One region of the Propionispora vibrioides genome, then DNA from elsewhere that is predicted to be linked to it. Evidence: riboswitches for the same ligand, from Rfam matches in the RefSeq annotation. Region 1 holds a riboswitch; the other holds the start of a gene.
What was found. A riboswitch is a leader RNA that binds a small molecule or an ion and turns the genes downstream of it on or off. The one in region 1 is predicted to bind cobalamin.
Positions count from the first base shown of each region.

Region 2: linked by a shared signal. The riboswitch ahead of BMW43_RS13695 (TonB-dependent receptor) and the one ahead of BMW43_RS14795 (OmpH/Skp family outer membrane protein) in region 1 are both predicted to bind cobalamin.

Region 1 covers NZ_FODY01000020.1:38,033-45,469, reverse strand. The annotation lists gene BMW43_RS14805 (TonB-dependent receptor domain-containing protein) at 1-730, opposite strand, end outside; gene BMW43_RS14800 (hypothetical protein) at 800-2,218, opposite strand; gene BMW43_RS14795 (OmpH/Skp family outer membrane protein) at 2,414-2,857, opposite strand; cobalamin riboswitch at 3,096-3,310, opposite strand; cobalamin riboswitch at 3,580-3,794, opposite strand; cobalamin riboswitch at 4,069-4,243, opposite strand; gene BMW43_RS14790 (ABC transporter ATP-binding protein/permease) at 4,441-6,114, shown strand; gene BMW43_RS14785 (NAD(P)H-dependent oxidoreductase) at 6,171-6,836, opposite strand; gene BMW43_RS14780 (winged helix-turn-helix transcriptional regulator) at 7,119-7,437, shown strand, end outside.
Region 2 covers NZ_FODY01000018.1:2,551-9,987, reverse strand. The annotation lists gene BMW43_RS13705 (hypothetical protein) at 1-299, shown strand, start outside; gene BMW43_RS13700 (PepSY-associated TM helix domain-containing protein) at 424-1,761, opposite strand; gene BMW43_RS13695 (TonB-dependent receptor) at 1,783-4,017, opposite strand; cobalamin riboswitch at 4,168-4,350, opposite strand; T-box leader at 4,500-4,771, shown strand; gene BMW43_RS13690 (tryptophan transporter) at 4,866-5,438, shown strand; gene BMW43_RS13685 (energy-coupling factor ABC transporter ATP-binding protein) at 5,423-6,295, shown strand; gene BMW43_RS13680 (energy-coupling factor ABC transporter ATP-binding protein) at 6,282-7,100, shown strand; gene BMW43_RS13675 (energy-coupling factor transporter transmembrane component T family protein) at 7,093-7,437, shown strand, end outside.

The sequences.
Region 1 (7,437 bases):
CCTCCGCCACAAAGCTCAGGTTTTGTTCCACACCGGCGTCTAAATTTCTTAGAGTGATAACGCTACCCACTGTCCCGTTTAAATTGATCGCCTTGGCCGCTTCCCAACTGCCTGCCGCCACGCCGCTGTTGGTGCCGCTGAAAAAGCTTTTATCAAACCGCCACTGGACTTTGACGGTGGCCGATGATTCCCCGGTCCCAAACTGCGGGTTCTTAAAGGTAAATGTCGTTTTTCTCGAATTACTCCATATCGTTCCCCGCAGGATGGCCCCATCATAAAAGACTGTTTTGGTCGCAGTATTATTATTGTTATTAAAATTCCGGACAAACTCTATGCCGTCGGTCGATGTCCCATCGTAAGGATAATTTTCGTACTTATAGGTCATGTCCAGGACCGCGCCGGCACCTATTGTCAAATCTCCAGTCGTAAAGCTAAGATCCATGGGTCGCCAAACCCCACCATTTTCAATAACCACTGCCTTATAGCGCAAAGCCGAAGAATTGGTCTGGTCTGCATTAGCCCAGGTTGTTTTTGTCAGCCCCGCGCCGACGGTGTAAGTGGCCGGTCCACTTGCCGTACCTAACTCTGAATCGTTTACCGTCTCACCAGCTATCACGACCGTTGCCGCCTTTACCGGTGCAGCACAGCCCAAAGCGGCCGCCAGGACGATCGCCAGCAGAGCCTGTCTTGCCCGTTTTTTCCGTTGTATCCGTTTTTTCCACTTTCGCAATGCATTCTCTCCTTACTGCTTACATAAAAAAGCGGAGGGACAAGCCATTCCCTCCGCCAGAAACGCTGCTTAGTCTTTGGCTGCCGCAATTTGCTCCAGCAAGCGCTTGCGTTCGATAAGGGCTGCCGCCGTATTGGAGGCGAAGGCCGGTGCAACATAGCCTTTTAAGGTCTTGGCTGTTGGCGCCTCTTCGCCGCCGTAGATGGTAATGGAGTTAAGATAGGAGCCGCTGCCCAGGGTGGTCAGGCTACCGATCGCCGCCGCACTGCCGACCATACCGCCGGTATTGTAAATTGCCAGATCATTGCCGCGGCTGAACCAGGTTTTCTGCGTACTTTCCGAATACAGCAGCGCCCAAAGATAGCCGGCTGAGCTTCCCGACGTTATAACCGTTGCCGTTGGATCTGGAGCACTGGCTGCCACTAAATCACTAAGCAAAGCACCACCGGCATTGAGCAGTGAGTTCATAGTGAGCCAGTACAAACGCCAATTCATAGTAGAAAAGCTGGAATTGTAGATGCCCGTCAGAATAAAGACTTCCGTACCACTGGCATTAAACGACAGCGCCCGGAAATCGAACTGGTCTTCCGCCGGATCACTGGAACTGGCGGCTGCCAAAAGCAAATCGCTAACAGCCAGCGTGCTCTGATCAATCTGTTGAATGCGGGAGTCAGGATTCCAGGTGCCGGCCTGCTGCGGTCCGCCGATGGCAGTCAGCAGCAGTACGCCGCTATAGGGCTGGATGCTGAATGCGTTTTTAGCCGGCTTAGTCCCGCTCGGCGTCGTGCTGCCATGAGGTCCGGCATAGGTGGCGCCGCCGAACGTCAGATTGGTCTTAACCACCGTACTGTCAAGGTAAGATGCGCTGGGCGCTCCCGATGACAGGTTGGTCCCGCTGATCCAGAGAGTAAACACATTACTGCCGACAATTTGCAAATCAACGCCGTGTCCTTCACTGGCCGCAGAAGGCCGGTCAAAGGTATAGTAATTGGTGGTATCCAGCGTATAGGTCGAGCCGCTGGCCGCGAGACGGAAGGCGCTGGCGGCATCATAGTCAATGCCGTAGATATAGAAGGTACCGCTGATGGTCGTTGTCTGGATTTTGTACAGGTTGGCTAAGGCAGTGCTGCCAATGGCCCAGGTGGTAGGACCATACACCGGTGTTCCCCAATTGTAACCGGTAGGAATCGTGGCTGGAACGGTAGCATCAAAAATCAGGTATTTGCATACCGGCGTCCCGCTAGTCCACTGTGTTGCTGTAACCAAAGCCTGATCCACACCGGAGCTGTTTTTGAAGTGGAATACTTTGGTGTCACCAGGCAGCGAGACCGTACTGCCACCATCGGTATACTGGGTGACCACACCTGTCTGCGTGGCAATCACGGTACCGCTGGTACCGCCGGCATACTGGGCCGTGCTGACATCCCCCACCCCAACGTAATCAGGCGCCGGATAGTTATAGGCAGTTACCGCTACTTTACTAGACATACAACTCACTCTCCCTTTTGCTTTTTCTTACCTTGCGCCCCCCAACAGCTTGTCGGCTGCTGAGGTCTTTCCCTTACTGCTCATCGGAAAAGAACTCACCTCCTTATCACGAATTCCTATCACAGCCTGTCCGGGCGTCGTTATCACGGCCGGGCAGGACGGTTAGGCTTTCAGTGCCGCCAAACACGCCGCCGCTTACTGTTTCATTTTGGCAATCACGTCGGCGGTGATGTCGATGCCGCCATAGACCACAATGCCTGCGTCGACGATGGCGGGCAAGCCCTTTTCTCCGGCTACAGCCTTGATCGACGCCTCGATTTTATCGCCTACCGGTTTCATCAGGGCGTCCTCCCGCTGCGCTTCCTCGCGGGCGATGGTATCATTCAGTGCTTTTCGCTCCCCGGGCGACAGATCTTTGCTCCGGGCGTCATAGTCTTTTTGCGCCGCCTCCCGCATGCTTTGAATCTGCCGCAGGAGGTCCTGAATGCCAGGATAACTGTTAAAAACCTGCTGCCGGTCGACATAGCCGACGTTTGGTTCTGGGGCGGCCTTAGCGGCCAGAGCCGGGGCCGGCGCAACCAGTCCGGACAGGAACAAAGCCGCTGCCACCAGAGAAATCATTCGGGATATTTTTTTCATGTACTCTCTCCTTACCATAATCTCTATCTGTTATGTACAGCCGGCGGCGGGGCTTGTCTACGGCTAACCCCTGCCTTGGCTACAAAGCAACCTGCCAAATAAAAAACTCCCTTTACGGGAGTGTGCTTACGCCAACCAGGCGGACACGGTCCCTGGTTTTAAGCGTAATCCCCTCCCCCGATCCATCGCGGGTTCTGTGTGGCAACAAGTTCCTAATTTTGAACTGGTCACACACTAACGGTGATTGTCGGATAAGGCAGTTCTCCTGGCTCTGGTTCCTCGCTCCCCTGCACCTTCCCAAAGCGTTCGCTCCAGTGGCAGAGTACAGTACGATCAGGTTTAAGATCGGCACTATACTGCAAGTTCACTCCCCATTACAGTGGCGGGTCCGCGCCGGCCTTCAACCGGCTTCCCTATTAAGCCCCGTAGGGCACCTATCCCAACGCTATATAGTTGTGTTACTTTCTTCCTATGCGGTACTGCGCGACTGCCTCACTATAGGCTCCAACCTGTTATGTAAAGCCATCGCAAAGCCTGTACACAGCTAACCCTTTACCAGATCCACCGGTCCAGGTGTACCAAATAAAAAAACTCCCTTTACGGGAGTGTGCTTACGCCAACCAGGCAGACACTGTCCCTGGTTTTAAGCGTAATCCCCTCCCCGGTCCATCGCGGGTTCTGTGTGGCAACAAGTTCCTATTTTGAACTTGTCACAACACCAACGGTGATTGTCGGATAAGGCAGTTCTCCTGGCTCTGGTTCCTCGCTCCCCTGCGCCTTCCCAAAGCGTTCGCTCCAGTGGCAGAGTACAGTACGATCAAGTTTAAGATCGACACTATACTGCAAGTTTGCTCCCCATTACAGTGGCGGGTCCGCGCCGGCCTTCAACCGGCTTCCCTATTAAGCCCCGTAGGGCACCTATCCCAACGCTATATAGTTTTCGTCACTTTCTCATCCTATGCAGTCCTGCTTATCGATATGCTTCGTCATACGACTTGCCGATAAACAAAAGAGCGTCAATCGTTCCGTCCGGCGGAACAATTGACGCTTTACTTTTTTCAAAGCCGCCTGCTGTCAATGCCGGGTTAAGAACCTACATGCTATTAAGGCGAAAAGGCTCATCTTAATAAGCCTACCGTCAAGTTATAACTCAGAGAGCTATCTCCATGCCTGCAAGTGTTCTTAATCCCAGACCTGTCCATCGCAGGCTGTACGGATGCTAAAACCAGGCAGTACCCTGACTTAGGGTCATGGCCATCTTCCTCCTTGGTAAGAGGCTTACAGAAACATGGCTCTCCTTCACAGTTGCGAGACAGCGCCGGAATCACACCGGACTTCCCTTTTAAATCCGGCCTACTGCCGGATACCTGATTTCATATGAAATTTTATAAAAATCTTTGTTTTTCCTTTAATTAAAAAGTACCACTAATGGTTAATTCTGTCAACATATATTCGGTTGTATACAATATATTCTAAGCGTATCACATTGTCCCCCATTCAAAATCCCGCACTCATACCATGTTCCGGCACCTCATATAATGAACTGCATCAGCCATTTCCATTCCGTTAAAGGAGGCTGTTCCTTGAAAGCTCCGCCCAACAATCTGCTGCGACTTTCTCTTACTTACTGGGTTTCCGGCAAAAGCCACGTGGCCTGGTTTCTCGCTTTGCTGGTTATCGGCTGTACTGTCGTCATCGTATCGCTCAATCTGGCCTTAAACAACTGGCAGGCAGGCTTTTACAACCAGTTGCAGGCTTATGACCGCCCCGGCTTTCACCGGACCCTGCTGCAGTTTCTGCTCATATCGACCCTCTATATCCTGACCTCAGGCTACCAGTCTTACGGCAAGCTGCTGCTGCAGCTCCGTTGGCGGCAGTGGCTGACTGACGTATTTACCCGTCTCTGGCTGACTAACCGGACTTACTATCATCTGAACCTATTGCAAACGTCCATTGACAATCCGGGCCAGCGAATCAGTGAAGATATTCGTATTTTCATCAATACCACGGTTGATATTGTGGTGGACGTGCTGCGCCACTTGACTACACTGGCCGTATTTTCCACTGTCCTTTGGCAATTATCCGGTACGCTGACACTACCCTTTTTCCCGTTTGCTCTCCCCGGCTATCTGCTCTGGCTGGCCTTGTTCTACTCACTTACCGGAACCTGGTTTACTTTCCGGGCCGGCCTTCCGCTGGTTTCCCGCAATGTAGTCCAGCAAACCGCCGAAGCCGATTTCCGCAGTCACCTGGATCATCTGGGCGGCCATGACGAAAGCGTGGCCCTCTACAGGGGCGAAGCAACGGAACAAATAACCCTCACCAGGCATTTTAGAAAGCTGGCGCAAAATTACCTGGCCATTGCCAAGGCCACGAAAAATCTTACCCTGCTGTCGGTAGCCTACTCTCAGTTATCCATCGTGTTCGCCTTTCTGGTATCGTCGCCCCGTTACTTTTCCAACGAAATACAGTTAGGCCAGTTATTTGAAATCTCCGGTGCTTATTGGTATGTCCACGCCTCATTGTCCTATATGGTGGAAAACTTTAATAAACTGGCTCTCTGGAAAGCCGTCCATATCCGGCTTACCCATTTTATCCATATGATGTCGGCTGTGGAAAAGCTGGCCAAGGCCGAAGGAACTACCGTCCCGCAAAAAGCAAATCAGTTTGAACTAAAAAATGTCACTTTATTTTCACCTACCGGCGACGTTCTGCAAAAAAATATCTCCTGCACACTCCGCCCACAGGAACACCTGCTGATCAGCGGTCCGCCAGGCTGCGGCAAAACAACGCTGCTGCGGACCATTGCCGGTATTTGGCCTCACTTCAGCGGCCTGGTACTAAAACCGGGCCGGCAATCCCAATTTTTCCTGCCACAAACGCCTTATCTCTTTAAAACCACTTTACGGGAGCTTCTGCTTTATCCCCAGCATCCGCCGGTCAGCGATGAAGTCCTGCAAGAACTGTTAATTTGCTGCCAATTGCCCGCTCTGTACGCCAGGCTGAATGAGTATGAAGACTGGCCTAAAAGCTTATCCCTTGGTCAGCAGCAATGCCTGTCGCTAATCAGAGCAATCCTGCACAAGCCCGCCTGGCTCTTTTTAGATGAAGCAACTGCCAGTCTCGATCCGGCTACGGAAGAGCGGCTCTACGCCTGTCTCCGGCAAAAGCTTCCGGCAACCACGCTGATCAGCGTTGGCCACCGGAAGGGCTTGCTGCCCTATCATCAACGTCATTTACAATTACGCACTGATTAATTTACAGATTATGTGACACCAAAATTTTTACCTGGCTGTGTCAGATGGTTGGACAATCACACCCATTGTACGACGGAAGTCAGTGGCTGCCGGGTTTTGGGATGCGGCTCAACGGCGCGATAGCCAAAGCTGACCATAGCCGATACGCCAAAATGTCCGGCATCCAGAATTCCTTCTTCCAGGAGGATTTTTTCCACTGCTGCCCGGTTGAAGCCCTCAATCGGGCACGAGTCTATTTTTAACAAAGCGGCCGTTGTCATCATATTGGCCATGGCAATATAGGTTTGTTTGCAGGCCCAGTCAAAAACTGCCCGGTCACTCTCCAATAAAGCAAAATCATGCTTTTGAAATTCCTCGAAGGCTTGTTTTTTTTGTTCCGCTATGTTCTGCGGCAGTTTTTGTATATCTTTCATTATGTAGCTAACATAGTCCGAACTATAAACAGTATCCGCCTTTTTCCTTGCCAGCAAAATTACAAAATGACTGGCGCCGTTAAAGCTGTTCCGGGCTCCCCAGGCTACAGGAAAAAGTTTCTCCTTTAATTCGGCACTTTGTACAACAAGAAATCGCCAGGGCTCAAAACCAAAAGAGCTGGGCGAAAGACGCGCCGCTTCCAGAATAACGGAAAAGTCCTTTTCCGAAACGGCTTTAGCCGCATTGAAATGCTTGCAGGCATGCCGGAATTGAAATACCTCCAAAATATGTTCCTGTTTACTGTTCATAACTACCTTCCTGCCTTTCTGAATGAAATTACCGTCAGTATATCATGCCATATTCTTTAGTTGAAGTACGCACATTTTTTATATATAATATACAAGATGTTACCTAAGTATCCTTTTTATCCTTACTCTACCTAATACTCCACCAACCTGGAAAGCAGAAATTGCTGACGGTCAAAATTTCGTACGCCTCCTTCCCCCGCCTTGGCCGACAAAATTTTGCCTCACCATCATCTTCCGGTTTCAAAGTTGGCGGAGCACATATCCGGCGAAGGAGGCCCTAAGATGGAAAACACAGAAAAGACTGCTTGCACTCACAAACCTTGTCCTGTAGAAACGACGCTAAATATCATCGGCGGTAAATGGAAGGGAATTATTCTGTATCGTTTGCTTGAAGGCAAGAAGCGGTTCAATGAGCTGCAACGGTTAATGACAACAGTGACGCATCGTGCCTTGACCCTGCAATTGCGGGAACTGGAGCAGGACGGGATTGTCAAGCGAACCGTCTATGCCGAAGTACCGCCCCGGGTGGAATATGAACTGACCGAACTGGGTCATTCTATGCATCCCATCATTCAGGCGTTATACAACTGGGGCAACGATT
Region 2 (7,437 bases), on a different contig from region 1:
ACAAGGACGTTCTAGCGGCAGTGGCTAAGCAGACAAATGCCGATTATGTCATTGCCATGGAGATTTCGGAACTGATTACGACCAGACATCTCAGTTACTTTCAGAATAAAGTGGTGACCAAGACAAAGCTGCGCTATAAATTCTATAATGCCGGGCAAGATAAAGTTACTTCCTTCCAGGTGACTGGGTTGTCTGAAAATAAAGCGGTGCTTGGTTATACCGGTTTTAAAGATCCGATCACCAAGGCGCTGAATCAGGCAATGGATGATGCCAACCAAAAAGTTATGACCTATTTGTAGACAATGACAATTAAAAGGCCTGCTTGCGGTCTCGATTAACAGGCAGGCATAACAAAGACTCTCATTCCGTAGGGATGAGAGTTTTGTTATGCCGCAGTAAGGCAGCAATTTGTTTGTAATAAACTTATGGAGAGTCAGCATTGATTTTGTTCTTATACCACACCATGGCAAAAAGTAACAGTGGCAGAAACAGAGCCAGGGTGCCGGCCATTTCAAAATAGCCGCCGTATAGCGATATAACGAGTCCTCCCAAAGGGAGAAGGCCGAACATGGACAGGAGAACCCAACCGGATTTTAGCAGGTTAGGTGGTGCGGTGGGGTTTTCCTGCCGATAGACGGTATTTTTCCAACGGGTCAGCCAGACATAGATGCCGGAGATAATCATAGCCATGGTAATGAGAATATAAACTGACCAAATGATTTTCGTCACTAGTAAAGCGTGATTGTGAGTATGCAAATTGACAAACACGGCGGTAACCGGCAAATACCAGGGAAGCGGCTTGCGAAAACAGGCCGCAGGGCCGCTTTTTTCGCCGGCAGACGCAGCAACAAACAGGGGTTGTCCCATAAAGTCGTCAGGCCCTGCCGCTAGCGGCTTGATATAGAGGGTATATAGATTGCTCTTTGGTTCCGGCATTTTGAGAAAGATAACGACTTCATTGTCTAAGGCCTGGTTGGCTGTCTGCAGTGCTGTCCAGGGTGGCACTGTTATCTGGTTTTGACGGTAAGCCGGCAGCTGCTGTGCTGCTTCACTGCGTGCCGCCATGAGGTAGGAGCTGTACCCCAGGGAAAATAGGACGATCATCACCCCGCTCAGGCATAATACCAGAGCCCACATCCCGGCGGCTAGCCCTGTGAATTTATGCCAGTCGGACCAGAGCGTGCGGCGGGAATGGCGTCTGATCATTCCCGCCGGAAGTTTTTTTATCAGCGGGGCATAAAGCCAAAATCCTGATATCAGGGAAAGACAGCTTAAGAGGCAGAAGCAGCCTAAAAATAGCATACCTCCTTTACCTAAGCCCAGGCGTACGTGTAATGTGCTCATAAACTGCAGGAAAGCCTGAAGGGCAGGATATTTAAGCGCGATGCCGCTTTGATCGGTTAGCATCTGTGTCCCTACCTGGTAGGCAACCTGCTGTTCCGTTTCTGCTCCGGAGGCCGACAGGTGCGAGTTATTATTCAAGTCTTGCAGACGAAAGAGAAGATCACCCCTGTCTGCCTTAGCGGAAACAGCCTTGATTCTTTTTTCCGGGTACGCTGAGTGTATTGTCTGAATGCCTTGCTCCAGTCCTTGCCAAAGTGTGCCATAGCTTAGGGACTGCGGCTTTTCCGGTGGCTGCAGTTGATTCCACTCGCTAATTTCTTCCTTGAATAAAAGTGGCAGCCCTGTCAGACAAAGCATTAGGAAAAAGAAGGCGCAGAGCAGACTGCCCCAGCGGTGGATGCTGTAAACATATTTCATAAACTCATATCTCCGATGCGGTTAGAGCGAATAATTCATGCTTAGACTATAGGTTCTGCCGCTGGTTGCTTCCGAAGCGTAAAATTTGCGGTTGAACAGATTCTGAATACCAAATTGCAGGGTAGACTGGTCATTCACTTTGTAATTCAGCGAGGTATTTACCACAAAGAAAGCATCTTCGGAAGTATATTCGCCGGTAGACAGATCCGGGCTTTGCCGTTCACTGACATATTGTACATCGGTTAACCAGTTTATTTTGTTTTTGCTATATTCCACACCGGCATGCAGTAAATGCTTGGGAATATCCCAGTTGCGGGTTGTTTGGCCGCTGGATGTATTTTCACCGCTTTCAAAGGTATAGTTAAGATAGGAGGACCAGGTTGGGGTCATCTTGCTCTTCAGTTCAAATTCAATGCCTTTAGCCATACCGCTGTCCATATTGTAGTAAGCGGTAACCGAATTTTTGGTTGCCTTAGCAATTTTGTCTTCAGTTTTAACCCGGAACACAGTAACGCCCAGTGAGGTTTTCTGGTCCATTTGTTGCTTCATGCCGATTTCAAAGGTGTTTGAGGTCTCCGGCTTTAGATCGGGATTGGCTTGTATGGAACTCATGGAAGTTCCGGCTCGGCGGTATAACTTATAGATTGTCGGGGGATTGAAGGAGTGACCGTAACTGGCGTAATATTTGGTCCGATCATTTTGAGCATATGAAAAAGCTATTTTTGGGCTCAGTTCGGTAAATTCGGCGGAGGGATAATCCTGTCTGGTACTGCTGACTATGCAGTAGCCGCCTTCTTTATTGTACTGATCCAGGCGAAGCCCGGTATACATGGTCCAGCGGTCGGATACGGCATATTCATCCTGGGTGAAAATAGCCCAGGAGTTGGTGGAACCTTCGCTTTGGGTGGTTAAAGCCCCCGTTGTGCTCCAGTCGCGCCAGTGACTCAGCTCGTAGGAACTGTAAGTCATTTTTTCCTTTATCCAACTAAAGCCGGAGACGATGGTATGGCGGCTGAAATCCCAGGTTTTTTGGGCATCCAGATTATAATTTTTGCTGGGATACAGCGCCAGGGTGCCGCTGCCTGTCCAGTTGATTGAGTTGGCGGAAGAACTGGCAGAACTGTAACCTTCTTTTGTCACATCGGACAGACCCAGCCCGACAGTGATCTTATTTTCTGTATCTTCGTATTTGAGTCTGTGAAGATCCTGATCTCTTTCACCAACATATCCCAGATAAGCGGAAGGTTTCAAGGTCACATATGTATTGTCCTGGGTTAAGACGGTGCCGCCGAAGATGGGATTGCCGTTGCTATCATAAGCGTAGGTGAAGGGATTGTTGTAGGAATACTGGTAGTTATTATGCATATATGAGTAGGAGATTGTTTTACTTGTATCCAGTATGTAATTCAGGTCGATAAAGTAATTCTCACTGAGTTTGCTTTTTTCGCCGCGGCCGCCAATTATGTAGCTGCCGTTACTAAGCTTGGGCAGTGTTACGCTTGCAGAAGCCGTACCTGAGGCGCTGCCGCTGGCCGTGGAATAATAGCCGGCATAGCCGTCGGTGGAGCGTTTTTCATAACCGGTGCTGAAGGAAAGCTTATCGTTGGCGCTGCCGCCAATTCTAATTCCCCGCTGCCAGGTATTGTTGCTGCCTGTTGACAGGGTCAGATCGGTCTTTACTTCACCAGTGGCCGGATTCGGTTTTTTGGTGATAATATTGATAACGCCGGCAACCGCATGGCCGCCGTAGAGCGAGGAGCCGGCTCCCCGGACAATTTCAATTCTTTCCACGTCGCTGATGGGGAAAGAATCCCAGGCTACACTGCTGTCAAAAGAGGTATTTATCTGTTGGCCGTTGTACAGGACAAGAATATTGCCGCTGCTGAAGCCGCGTATCGACAAGGCATCCTTTGTTTCTGCCGTAGGTTTTACATACAGGCCGACTTCATTTTGCAAAGCTTCCCGTAAACTAAAAACATTGCGCTTCTTTAAATCTTCCGCAGTGATGACCGTCACATTGGCCGGCACATTTTTGAGTCTTTCGGCGACTCTGGTTGCTGTAACGATAAAGTCGTCAAAGGTATATTCCGGAACTTGGTCTGATGCTGTTGTTGCCGTTTGTTCTGCCGCCTCCTGGCTGCTTTCGGTTGCCACCGGTTCCGCCGAAGTTGCCTCCGAAGGAGCTGCTTGCACCGATGTGGCTATTGTCATACAGGTCAGCAGCATAATTCCGAATCTTTTTGTAGTAAAATTCATCTGTTCTCTCCCATTCCTCTGTTAATTTTGAAATAAAAGCAAACATACCTTTGACCGGAAGCAAATAAAAATGAGCTTTTCCCACGCAAAGAAAAGCTCATTGTTCATATTCACAATAAGTAAATCCCCTTCCCATCGCTCGCAGGTCAAACGGTGATTGCTAAACAGGCAGTTCTCCTGGCTCCAGTTCATTGCTCCTTCGCGCCTTCCCAAGGCTGTCGCCCCAGTGACATAATTGCGAATTTGCTCCCTGATACAGTGGCGGGACCGCGCTGACTTTACATCAGACTTCCCTATTAAGTCCTTTCGGACACCTGTTTCAATACGATATGAAATTTTTGGCTATTCACTATGGGTTATCGTATCAGTTGTTTTTCCTGTTGTCAATGCCTGGTTCGACAAAAAATGCATACTCTAAGGGAGGGCAACGGCTATTGACATTTCTCTTGTAAACAGCGTATACTGTATGAAAACACATATGTTGATCGCCTATGATCAGGAAGAGTACACATAATGCGAAGGTTGCAGCGAGCCAATGGTAGTGAGAGTTTGGCACTGTTCGGTATGTCGAATGGACCTGTGAGGTGCAGCCCGATCCAGCCAGGCTGGGGTAGGCGCTGCCGGAGTCTTTCGCCGTTATAGCAGGAAAGAGGATATCAGACAGTGTTGTCTCGTATCTTAGCGTGAGCGGGCTATAGTTATATGGCCAATCAGGGTGGTACCGCGTGAGTTAGCACAACCTCTCGTCCCTACAGTCGTAGTGATGAGGGGTTTTTTGTTTTTTCTTTATGGCAAACTGTTACTGTTAACCGGCCGGGCCGGACAATACATCGAAGGGGGAATGGGAAATGGAACAGAAACCGGAACTTATCCATTATGAGGCCAAGGGAGGAAAGTATCGCTGGGTGGCTGTCACTTCACTGCTATTGGCTATTGGCGCCATTTTGAAGATGGTTACACCGGGTATTGCCGGGGTGACTCCCAACTGGACCATTGCCATGTACTGCATTGCGATAAACCTGATCCGCCCTAACCTGGGGCAGGCGATCGGCATCGGGCTGGTAGCCGGTGCGGTTAATATTCCTTTTTCCAAGTCGGCCTTTCCTTACGGAAATCTGGTCAGCGAACTGGCGGGAGCCGTCGTTTGCACCCTGCTGGTCAGTGCCTTGGCTGAACGCAAACTTGGTTCGTTAAACATCCGGCCGGCTGTAACCGGCTTCTTGAGCACCGTAACGAGCGGGCTGGTGTTTACCGGCATTTTGAAGGTGGTGCTGTCGCTGCCGCTGGAGGCCTATCTGTATGGTATGCTGCCGGTGGTATTTGTGACGGCCGCCATCAATACGTTAATCACACAACTGCTGTATTTCCCGGCGCAACGGCTGTTCGAGGCCAAGGGAGGCGCGTCATGTCCGAAATCGTAATTGACGGTCTGAGTTATCTGTATCCCAAGGCTGCTAAACAATCCTTGGAGAATGTGTCGCTCCGTATTGCCCCGGGGGATTTTGCGGTACTGACCGGCTTTAACGGCAGCGGCAAAACGACGCTGTGCCTGGCAGTGGCCGGAGCCGTACCGCTCTACTATGGGGGCGCTATGGCGGGACAGGTAAGGCTCGGACAGGATAAGACCACCGATTTGGGGATTTGCGAGATTGCCGAAAAGGTGGGGCTGGTTATGCAGGATTATGAAAGCCAGCTGGTGGCCTTGACGGTCGAGGAGGAAGTCGCCTTTGCTCTGGAGAACCGCGGGATGAAACAGGCGGATATTGCCGTAAGGGTGAAAGAGGCACTGGTTCTGGTAGGGCTGACCGGGCAGGAAAGCCGGCGGACAGCGGATTTATCCGGCGGACAAAAGCAGCGGCTGGCCATTGCCTCGGTGCTGGCCACTAAACCGCAAATTCTGGTGCTGGATGAACCGGCTTCCGCGCTGGACCCGGAAGGAACGGCCGGTTTATACCGGCTCTTGCACCGGCTGAACCGGGAACAAGGGCTGACTATTCTGGTGGTGGAGCATGACCTGGCGCAGGTATTGCCGTATGCATCCCAGTTTATTTTGCTGGGTAACGGCAAAGTCGAACAGGAGGGGAAACCGGCTGAGGTGCTGCGTTATATAGGCAGCCACAGCCGGTACGCCTGCTGTCTGCCGCCGTTATGGCAGATAAAACTGAGTTTGGAAACCAAATATGTCTGCTGGAGCGATTGGAAAACAGACGAGGATGCCGTGCGGGAACTGCGCGACAATCTGGACAGTCAGGAGGCCGGGAAACGTGCTTGTATGTAATCGTGTCAGTTTTGCCTATCCCAAACAGAGCCCGGCCGTGGACGATGTGTCGCTGACTATCGGTGCCGGTGAATATGTCGCGGTAGTCGGCCGGAACGGCAGCGGCAAAACCACGCTGACCCGCCTGATTATGTCGCTGATCAAACCAAGCCAGGGGGAGATTACTTTTGACGGCAGCAGTACAAGGCCTTATACACCTGCCGACATGGCCCGTCATGCGGGATATGTGTTTCAAAATCCGGCGCGGCAAATGTTCCATGATACGGTGTTGGCGGAAGCGGCCTATGGACCTTTGCAACTGGGCTTCTCCGGACAGGAAGCACTGGGCCGGGCCGGGGCGGCGCTGCTGCGGGTAGGGCTTGCTGGTCAGGAAAAAGCCTATCCGGCGGCGCTTTCCAAAGGGCAGAAACAATGCCTGGCGGTGGCTTCGGCGCTGGCTATGGAGCCGCGGCTTTTGATTCTCGATGAGCCGACCAGCGGACAGGACGCGCGGGATAAGGCGGCTTTTATGGATATGCTGGAGCAACTTCAGCAGGCAGGCCTGGCTATCTTGCTGATTACCCATGATATGAACCTTTTGGCGGAGCGGGTGCCCAGAACCATTGTCATGGCCGGCGGCAAGGTGTATGACGGCGCGACGGCGGAGCTGTTTCAGCAGCCTATGGTGGCGGAGTGGGGACTGACGCCGCCGGCGCCGGTGTATATTTCCCGGCAGCTTGCACCGTACGGAATCGGTTTGGCTACGGCAACGGATGAGTTGGTGAACGCTTTAAAAATGCGGGAAAGAGGTGGCTTGGATGGGTAACCTGGCGCCTTTGACCAAAATTATTTTTACTATGCTGGTATCCGTCTGGGCGGTAGCGCTGGCTTCACCGTTTGCCTTACTGCTGTTGGTGGCCGTACAACTGGCATTGCTGCTGGCCGGTAGGGTGGAAGCCAAAACCTACAAGGCGGTTGCCCTGTTGGGGCTGTTTGCCGTCTTCTTGTTTATCTTACAGTATGTGTTTGTCCGGGATGTGCGGCTGGCTATCGTCACCGGGCTTAAAATGCAGGCCATGGCCATGGTGTTTATTTTGGTGCTGGCTACGACCCGGGTACAGGATCTTACGGCCGCGCTGGTCGCTCAGTGCCGCATTCCCTAT